One region of the Shewanella sp. SG41-3 genome, then DNA from elsewhere that is predicted to be linked to it. Evidence: predicted binding sites of a transcription regulator. Region 1 holds the regulator's gene; the other holds the start of a gene.

Region 1 (4,885 bases):
TTGACGTAAATAGCGTAACACTACTTCGATATTAACATCGGGTCTTAGGGTAACCGTATCTGTGTTCATTATGCTGCCGGCAGTATCGTCCGGGTAGCGCAGTGCTTGTTCTACTCTATCTCTGTCCTGGCTTCGCATTGACTTGAGTACTTTCTTATAAACCGCATCGGGCAAGCTGCGAAGAATATAAGCAAGATCATCGGTGTCCATTCCTATTGTGGCCTGGGCGAGTTTCTCTGGTGTCATGCTGCTGATGAGCGAATCTTTCAGTTCTTCACCTAATTCATCCAGGATCTCACCCGCATATTGTTGATCAATTAATTGCCATAAGACTTGTCGATTTTTTGGTGGTGATGATTCGAGAATGAGGGCGACATCGTTGGGTGACATTGCATGTAACATATTGCGAGCATGAACAAACAATCCACTGTCTAACGCTTGAGCGAGTTGATTGAGTCGTTGTTCTGTTATTTCATTATCTAGGTACTCTTTACCCATATATCAACTTCCTATTTGTCATACAAATATGATTCTGTATGTAATGATTTTGGGCAGTTTCAGTTTCTCTGTTTGGCATATTGATGCAAGAATTGTTATCTGCGGGCAAGAAATGAAATGCAGCAATAAAATCGTTGAGTGACTTGCGCCGAACGAAAGTCTGAACTGCTGATGTTGCTTTACACAAAAATTAACGTCCGATTACATCGGTGTTTGGTCAAGCGAGAACCGTGATTGAAATTGGCTACAACGCTAATCTCTCTTAAGAGAATGAATACTTAATCAGCTGGGGATCCGCCGCGCGTTTCAATATAAAGGCTAATATTATCGAGGAACTGATCGTTAACCTTCGAACAGCAATATCGTGGCAGTTTGGTTAGTATGACGACTTCATTTAAAGATGGAAATAAATAAGTGATGATGGCTTAACGATCAGTAATTAGTGAAAGTATCACTAAACAATTTAGCAAGACTCATCAAATTTAGCATTAATCAGATCACATACGGCATTTAATGCCACTTCAGCATCTGGGCCTTGGGCTGTTACAGTGATCATTTTACCTATGCCACTTTCAAGCATTAATAACCCAAGTACACTAGCTGCACTGGCGTTTTTATCACCTTGAGTTAACGTGATACTGGCATCAAAATCACCCGCTAAAACAGCAAGTTTTGTTGCAGCTCGAGCATGTAACCCCAATTTATTTGAAATGGTTACTTGGCGTTCAAGTTTGATCATTGGCGCGATCCTATGCTCAGTTAGCTGTCAGTATCAGTTAAATTTAATTCTCTGTGGCGAGCATTAACTGTATGTTTACTGCCATGTCTAAACCTTTTTGCTAATTGATCAGCTATATATACCGAGCGATGCTGGCCACCGGTGCAACCAATGGCGATAGTCAGATAGCTGCGATTATTACGTTCTAAATGCGGCATCCAGGTTTCAAATAAGTTTTCAATTTGCCAGATAAACTTATTCACTAGAGGTTGCCGACCTAAAAACTCTTGTACCGGTTCGTCTAAACCTGTGAGTGGTCGTAGTGCTATTTCCCAGTGCGGATTAGGTAAAAAGCGCACATCAAACATAAAGTCAGCTTCTGTTGGCATACCGTGTTTAAAGCCAAAAGACTCAAAGTTAATCACTAACTCTTTATCGACACTACCTAACAAGATTTGCCTGACTTGGTCGCTTAATTCGTAAATATTCAGGGCAGAGGTGTCAATATAATGATCAACAATTTTTGCGATAGGCTCAAGTAAACGGCCTTCTAATATGATCGCTTCTTGCAGTGAAATATGATTTTTAGATAACGGGTGTAATCGACGCGTTTCGCTATAGCGTTTGAGTAGCACTTTATCATTAGAATTCAAAAAGAAGCTAATAATTTCAGTGTCATGTTCAAGTAAGGCAAGTTGATCTTGAAGGACTTTACCTTGCTCGGCAATGTTGCGTACATCAACACTAATTGCCACTAGATCATTATTACCTTTGAGCTGAGCCAGTAATATGCCAATCAGTGGTAAAGGCAAATTATCAACACAATAATACCCTAGATCTTCTAATACTCTTAGAGCAACAGATTTTCCTGAGCCTGAACGTCCCGATACTATGACAAGTTTCATGCAGTAATAACCCGATAAAGTTCTGTTGAGTCGTGAGTTTTACGAAGCTGTTTCAATATTTGCTTATCGCTTAATTTTTGAGCCACGCTTGATAGCGTGCTTAAATGCTGTTGGCACTGATCTGCAGGTACTAACAAAGCAAATAAAATATCCACGGGCTGTTTATCGATTGCATCAAAGGCAATGGCTTCTTCACATTTAATAAATATTGCGATCGGATGTTCTATGGTCGTTAATCTACCATGAGGTATCGCAATGCCATTTCCTATACCTGTGCTACCCATTTTCTCTCTCGCTAATAGGCTTTCAAAAACCTCTTGCGAAGATAGGGGTGGGTACTGGGCAGCGACTAAATTGCTGATGAGTTCCAGTACTTTTTTCTTACTGCCCGGTGTGGCACAGGTAGTGCATTCCGGCTGCAGAATGGTACAAAGTTCCATCGTTAGTGTTTTGTATACTTCTCTTTGTGTTTAATTACCTGACGGTCGAGTTTATCGATCAGGGCGTCTATTGCAGCATACATATCAGTGCTTTCTGACATGGCAAAAATCTCTGCACCATTAAGGTTGATTTTAGCTTCTGCTTTTTGTTGTAATTTTTCTACATTGAGCACAACGTGTACATTATTGATCTGATCGAAGTGTCGTTCAAGCTTTGAAAATTTACCTTGAACGTATTCACGTAAAGATTCGGTAATGTCGATATTTCTACCTGTCATATTGATAAGCATAAAAATCCTCCGTTGCCTTGTAGGTTATAAACTCTTACGTTGGTTTGAGGGCGGAATGAGCATCGCTTCGCGGTATTTTGCAATCGTACGACGCGCAACGTTGATCCCCTGATCTGCCAGCAGTTGGGCCATTTTGCTGTCACTTAATGGCTTTTGCTGGTTTTCTGCTGCAACCAGTTTTTTGATAAAAGCACGAATAGCGGTAGATGAGCATTCTCCGCCATCGTCGGTGCTGACATGGCTAGAGAAAAAGTACTTTAATTCAAATAGCCCACGTGGTGTGTGCATATATTTTTGAGTGGTAACCCGTGAAATAGTTGATTCATGCATTTCTACTGCTTCAGCAATATCATTGAGCACCATAGGTTTCATGGCTTCTTCACCATATTCAAAGAAACCTTGCTGAAATTGCACAATACAATTGGCGACTTTCAATAAGGTCTCATTGCGGCTTTCGATACTCTTGATGAACCATTTAGCTTCTTGTAAATGACCGCGAATAAATTGGCTATCGGCAGAGTTTTTACTGCTTCTAGCCATGGCTGCATATTGTTGATTAACGCCAATTTTAGGCATATTGTCTGGGTTTAACTCTACAACCCAACGGCCATTCTTCTTTAGTACGGTTACATCAGGAATAACATATTCGTCATCAATAGCGGTGACTAACAAGCCCGGGCGAGGGTTAAGTGACTGGATTAAGGTGATTGCGTCACGCAACTCGTTTTCTTTGAGCTTGGTTTTGCGCATCAATAATCTAAAATCGCGCCCAGCAATTAAATCTAAATAGTCTTTAATGAGCAGACGGGCATTGTCTATATGTGGGGTTGTGTCGGCATATTGGGCTAATTGAATGAATAAACATTCGCTTAAATCTCGTGCGGCAACACCAACGGGATCAAAGTGTTGAATACGTTTTAATACCGCTTCAACTTCATCTAGTTCAACACTTTCATCACCCATGGCTTCGAGAATATCTTCAGTGCTTTGGGTTAAATAGCCGCGTTCATCAATGGCATCAATAATCGCGGTAGCAATCGCTCGATCAGTGTCAGAAAATGGCGTGAGATTTTTTTGCCACTCTAAATGTTCATATAAGCCTTCAGTCGTTTCACCTTGGAATGGCATATCATCATCGCGCATGCTAGCGCTGCCTGAACCTGACATTGGAGAGGCGGTGTACACTTCATCCCATGTGGTATCCATAGCTAAATCGTCCATGGTTTCTTTGGTCATGGATTCTGCTGTGTCGACTGTTGAGGTGTCTTTTTCTATATTGACCACGCTGTTGTCACTAAAGTCGGTGTCCGATTGGTCGCGACTTTCTTTTACTGAGTCTTTTGCTTGAGAAAACTCATCTTCTATTTCAAGCAATGGGTTTGAGTCCAATGCTTGTTGGATTTCTTGCTGTAGCTCCAATGACGATAATTGCAGTAAGCGGATCGCTTGCTGTAATTGAGGGGTCATGGTTAAGTGTTGACCCATTTTGAGTTGGAGTGACGCTTTCATTTACCGCTTATCCCTAGATGATTTCCATAAAAATGACAATCTCGAAAACTGTAATCGATTGTCACATACATCAATGACATTTAACGCTATTTAGATATCGTTCAATGAAATGAGTTAGATAGACTAAAAGGCCAGTAAAGTAACTATAGCTTGAATTGTTCACCTAAGTACACAGCCCGAACTTGTTGATTACTCAATATCTCATCAGGTGTGCCTTCGGCAATTAAATTGCCCTGGCTGACAATATAAGCGCGCTCACAGACGTCTAAGGTTTCACGTACGTTATGATCGGTAATTAATACCCCTAAGCCGCGGTTTTTAAGCTGTTGAATGATTTTTTTTATGTCGATGACAGAAATAGGGTCAACCCCCGCAAAAGGCTCATCGAGCAAAATAAATTTAGGATTAGCGGCCAGCGCGCGCGCTATCTCTACTCGACGACGTTCCCCACCAGACAACGACATGCCTTGGCTGTCGCGAATATGGGTGATATGGAATTCTTCTAATAAATGCTCTACTTGCTCA
Region 2 (4,885 bases), on a different contig from region 1:
AACAGGGCTTAGCAATGGATTTAGTGCAAGAGACAATGACTCGAGTATGGACCAAAGCACATCTTTATAATGCAGATAAAGCAGCTGTAAGCACTTGGGTTTTCACCATAATGCGTAATCAATGCTTTGACATGCTTCGCAAAGTGCAACATAACCGCGAAGATGCATTTGGTGATGACATTTGGCCATTGTTTGAATCTGATGATGCAGAAAATGACGACAATGACTTCTTATTGTCGGCTTCTTTATTGCAGCATGTAGAGGAATTACCTCCCTTACAACGCCAAGTAGTACAAGGTATTTATATGCAAGAGCTGACTCAACAAGAGCTTGCAGACAAACTTAATATTCCAATTGGAACGGTTAAATCTCGACTTAGACTAGGTTTAGAAAAATTGAAAAGCTTTATGGAGAAACACTATGATTAATTACCACCCAGACCAGCACATGCTGTCTCTCCATGCTAAAGGCGAATTACCGCTGTCCATGTCGATTGCAATCTCTGCCCATGCTGAGTTTTGTCAGCATTGCCAACAGCAGCTTGACCAGATGACAATTGCCATGTCTGAACAGCAATTTGAATCGGCAGTAGCACCACAATTCGCTAACAGTAAAGATAATGATCAGTTAGACGCATTATTGAGCCAGTTATTAAATTCAACTCTAGATACATTAGCGGCCGAGCAGCCGACGAATATCGACAAGACAGAAGATAACAGTGTCAACATCAAAGGTCAGCATTACTCTTTACCAAGAGCATTTCGCAATCAAATCAATGCATCATGGCAAGGTATTGGTAAAGTGAGTCGTTTAAGACTTGATACCGGAGAGCCGCAAGCAAGAGCGAGTTTGTTACACATTGCTGCTAATGGTGAAATACCTGAGCATACTCATAAAGGTGCAGAGTTAACCTTGTTACTGGCAGGAGAGTTTAGCGATTGCTATAACACTTATAAACCAGGTGATTTTATGTTGCTTGATAAAGCGCACCAACATTCACCTAAAACAATTGATGGTTGTTTGTGTTACACCGTAGTAGATGCGCCCTTATACTTCACTAAAGGTATAAGTAAGTTACTAAATCCAATTGGTGATCTAATTTACTAAATATCAATATCCTTGCGAGTTATTTACTGCTCGCTGCAAAGATAGCTTACGTATGCCAACTTATCACTTAGCTGATGATGGCGGCATAAGTTAGATTATTAGTTTAATTTCTTCTAAAAGAATGATTTAGAAGATGGATGATGAGGTACCTCATCATCCATTTTTATGAGCTAAACTGTATAACGCAGTGAAATTATCCTATGAATAACCAGTAATGCCATTAGGATTAGCTATTTTTTAATCGAAAAGCACATTAATTTGATTAAAAATTGAAAAAGACTATTGCCATATGCAAACACTCAGTATATTATCTACACAGATTTAGTTTTCTTGTTAATTTTGGTTACCTACCTGTAAGTCTGCTCAACTTCACTTCGTAAATAAACCCAAGACAAGCTTCTGTACATTGTTTTAAATTCAATTGATTTCTGTTGATATGATAATTTCTATTGGCGTAATCTTATTGTCATAAAACTATGTTCAACTTACAAATTAAGTGCTGTATGTATTACTGTGATTTTAGGCTATGTGGCAACATAAAAGTTGTAGACACAAATTAGACCTTAATCAACTATTCACATAACAACACTTGATTAGTGAGTAAAAGATAGGTTAAGTTAAATCTCGAAACATTAATCTTTTGCAACACTAAAAAATGCCAAGGATATTTTATTGAACAATTGTCTCACCTAATGGGTGAATATATAGAAGGAGTGTGGCCAATGTCATACAACATTAATGGACACGAAATTTCAGTTAGCTTTCCAGTTAATTCTATTTCGTCAAACAAAAACTCAATTGCTTTTACCGACAGCCTAGGTAAAAACAAAAAAACCTTTTCAAAGCGTATTGAAGCAATAAACTTCATGAAATGGTTATTATCAGCTAATAAGTAATCCCCCCTAACGCTTTGCGTTAATCATTTACTCTGTTATTTAATAAACTCATTTCTCGGTATTCTCCTCTCAATTACCGATGTTTATTAAAACAGAGTAAAATGAATAGCTCACTAGCTTATTTTCAAGTTACTCTTCAATTTTAAACCCCAAGTTAACCATCTAAAAAACCTATTTCTCTTACTATCAATACCTTGTAGCAAAAATGCATCCTGCACTGGTGTGATCAAACCGAGTGAGGAAATTTTCGTTGGTATCTTGGTAACATGGTTTTATTGCCTAAGGCTCCCCCCTGATGTATGTAAAGAACATTGGTGGCACTGACAGCCTGACTATTTAAATAATGTTGTAATACTAAAAAGCCAACCGGATCATACAACAATTCAAATTCAATTCCCGACTGGCAAACTGTTTTCCACATATCAAAACAACGTTGTGATAATTTCCCAAAATGATATTTATGACCATCATTAATAATTCTAGGAAAATAAATCTCATCAACTAATTGTGAAAACTGTTGGCGTAAATATTTATCTCCGCCAACGGTACTGCAAGTTAACACCTCAATAGCAAAAACTTCCGTTAATGATAATTGAGTCAGTTGTTGAATAATTTGTTTATTTAAATAAGCCGCAGTGGTCCCCGTGCCTGAGGGGAGAAATACCATCAACTCATTTAGTCGTCGATCTTGAGCCCATTGAATAATTTCACTGGCGAGTTGTGTTATCCCGGTTTCGGCATACCCACAACGTCCACCTTCGGGAATAAATAGTAATTGATTTTTATCTGTGTAATTTGGGTGCGACGACACAATGTATTGCATGGCATCGTCTAAATGCATACCTTGAAGATTTTCGGCATCGGCCAAATGACTGACATCAATAATATTGGCACCATTTTGTATCGCAGCAGCATAGTTACCCTGAGGATGTTGTAACAAGAATGTGTTGATATGACTTACATAGTAATCAAATTTCCATCCTTGCAGCTTTGCAAGTACAGACAAGGAGTACAATGAGTTGGCTTGTGCCGAGCCCGATGCCACTAGCTGGGTAACGTGTGAATAATCATGATGGAGGAAATGATAAAATTTACGCGCTTTATTACCACTAAAATCAGCATGTAATAGATCATCCCGTTTAATATAGATGCTGCGTCCATCAAAATTCATCGCTTGTACTGGGCTTATCGAAAACATACATTGCCTTAATCAACTGTAATATGAGTATTTTAACTAAAAAATGATAAATCTCATCGATTCATTTGTATTACTCATCACACACACCTAGTCATAAAGTAAAAAATTAACATTTAACCTATTATAATCAAACAGTTAAAAATATGGCATGAATATCGCTATATTCTAAGTAATATTGACTATTGATAGGATTGAAAATGTCACTTTTACGCTTAATCTTTAATATTGCTTGGTTTCTTATGGGTGGTTTTATCATGGGCCTAGCATGGTGGTTGGTGGGGCTATTATGCTTTATCAGTATCATTGGTATCCCATTTGGCCGTGCATGTTTTGTTATTGGCGAGCTGGCTTTCTGGCCATTTGGGCAAGAAACGGTTAACCGAAAACACATTTCAGGCCAAGAAGATATTGGCACTGGCACGTTAGGTTTAGTCGGTAATGTTATATGGTTTTTATGCTTTGGTATTTGGCTTGCGATTGGCCATCTAGTCCATGCATTGGCTTGTTTTGTAACAATTATAGGTATTCCTTTCGCGTTACAACATCTTAAGTTAGCCTTATTAAGTTTAACCCCTATTGGTCAAACTGTTATTGCCAAACCGACTTATTAGCATTCATTAATAACTGTTGAATGACCACTGTTATAAAAAGCCGATAGCACAGTGCTATCGGCTTTTTATTTGCCTAATTGTCTTCGCAGCGTGTACATTGCCATAATCAAGCACAGAAAAGTAATTCACTCTCTTTAATGACAGTAATGGAATCGCATGAACTATTGGTTAATGAAGTCTGAACCAGATGACTTTAGCATTGATGATCTTCAGATGTGTGAGCAGCAAACGGTTGCTTGGCAAGGTATTCGTAACTATCAAGCACGTAATTATATTCGCGATCAAATCGCATTGGGTGATCTAGTGTTGTTTTACCACTCTAGCTGCAAAGTACCTGCCATTGTAGGTTTAGCCAACATTAGCAGTCAACCTCAAATTGATGTCAGCGCTTTTGATGACCGCTCAGCGTATTTTGATATGAAATCTGACGCCACTGGACCTCGTTGGTGGCAAGTGCATATTCAATTTGTGGCCAAATTCTCTAACCCAGTCAGCTTGAAGCAATTGAAGGCAGATCCCTTACTGCAAGATATGGTACTAGTCGCTAAAGGTACTCGCCTGAGTGTTCAGCCCGTCACACAAGAGCAATACCAACACATTATGAAACTAACAAACGTAGATTAATAACCTTGAATTAACCACTGGGTTGCTGGTCGCTAACAGGTAACTATCCTTTTAAAAGCCGCTTCCTAAAGACTGCTCAGACAATTAGCGCTAAATCGTCTGAGCATCTAACTGCGAACGAAAATGAATAAGATCAGCCAATGCCCAGATTAGTTAATCATCCGCCCTATTCCACCAAGCACAGATCCTTCACCCTGATCTTTGCCACCACGAGATGGTGCATGAGCAATAATTCTGTCAGCCATGCGAGAAAACGGTAAGCTTTGTAACCATACTGTCCCATGACCTTGTAAGGTCGCAAGAAACAAACCTTCGCCACCAAACACCATTGATTTTAAAGAACCAGCGCGCTGAATATCATAATCAATCCCGGGCGTAAATCCGACTAAACACCCAGTATCAACTCGCAATGTCTCACCACGTAATTCTTTTTTTATCAGTGTGCCACC

The links. The regulator sigma-54, encoded in region 1, starts transcription at its own class of promoters, with help from an activator protein. The targets are predictions, from matches to a motif close to GTTGGCACGNNNNTNGNNT.
Region 2: the regulator sigma-54 is predicted to act here: its motif matches at 3,344-3,362, upstream of H5164_RS13995 (YccF domain-containing protein).

Annotation. Positions count from the first base shown of each region.
Region 1 covers NZ_JACJFJ010000003.1:212,141-217,025, reverse strand. The annotation lists gene mgtE (magnesium transporter) at 1-498, opposite strand, end outside; gene H5164_RS07005 (HPr family phosphocarrier protein) at 962-1,237, opposite strand; gene rapZ (RNase adapter RapZ) at 1,258-2,121, opposite strand; gene ptsN (PTS IIA-like nitrogen regulatory protein PtsN) at 2,118-2,561, opposite strand; gene hpf (ribosome hibernation promoting factor) at 2,564-2,851, opposite strand; gene H5164_RS06985 (RNA polymerase factor sigma-54) at 2,876-4,360, opposite strand; gene lptB (LPS export ABC transporter ATP-binding protein) at 4,504-4,885, opposite strand, start outside.
Region 2 covers NZ_JACJFJ010000006.1:297,960-302,844, forward strand. The annotation lists gene H5164_RS13975 (sigma-70 family RNA polymerase sigma factor) at 1-428, shown strand, start outside; gene H5164_RS13980 (ChrR family anti-sigma-E factor) at 421-1,107, shown strand; gene H5164_RS13985 (hypothetical protein) at 1,830-2,003, shown strand; gene H5164_RS13990 (1-aminocyclopropane-1-carboxylate deaminase/D-cysteine desulfhydrase) at 2,230-3,201, opposite strand; gene H5164_RS13995 (YccF domain-containing protein) at 3,399-3,812, shown strand; gene H5164_RS14000 (EVE domain-containing protein) at 3,969-4,436, shown strand; gene H5164_RS14005 (TIGR00266 family protein) at 4,586-4,885, opposite strand, start outside.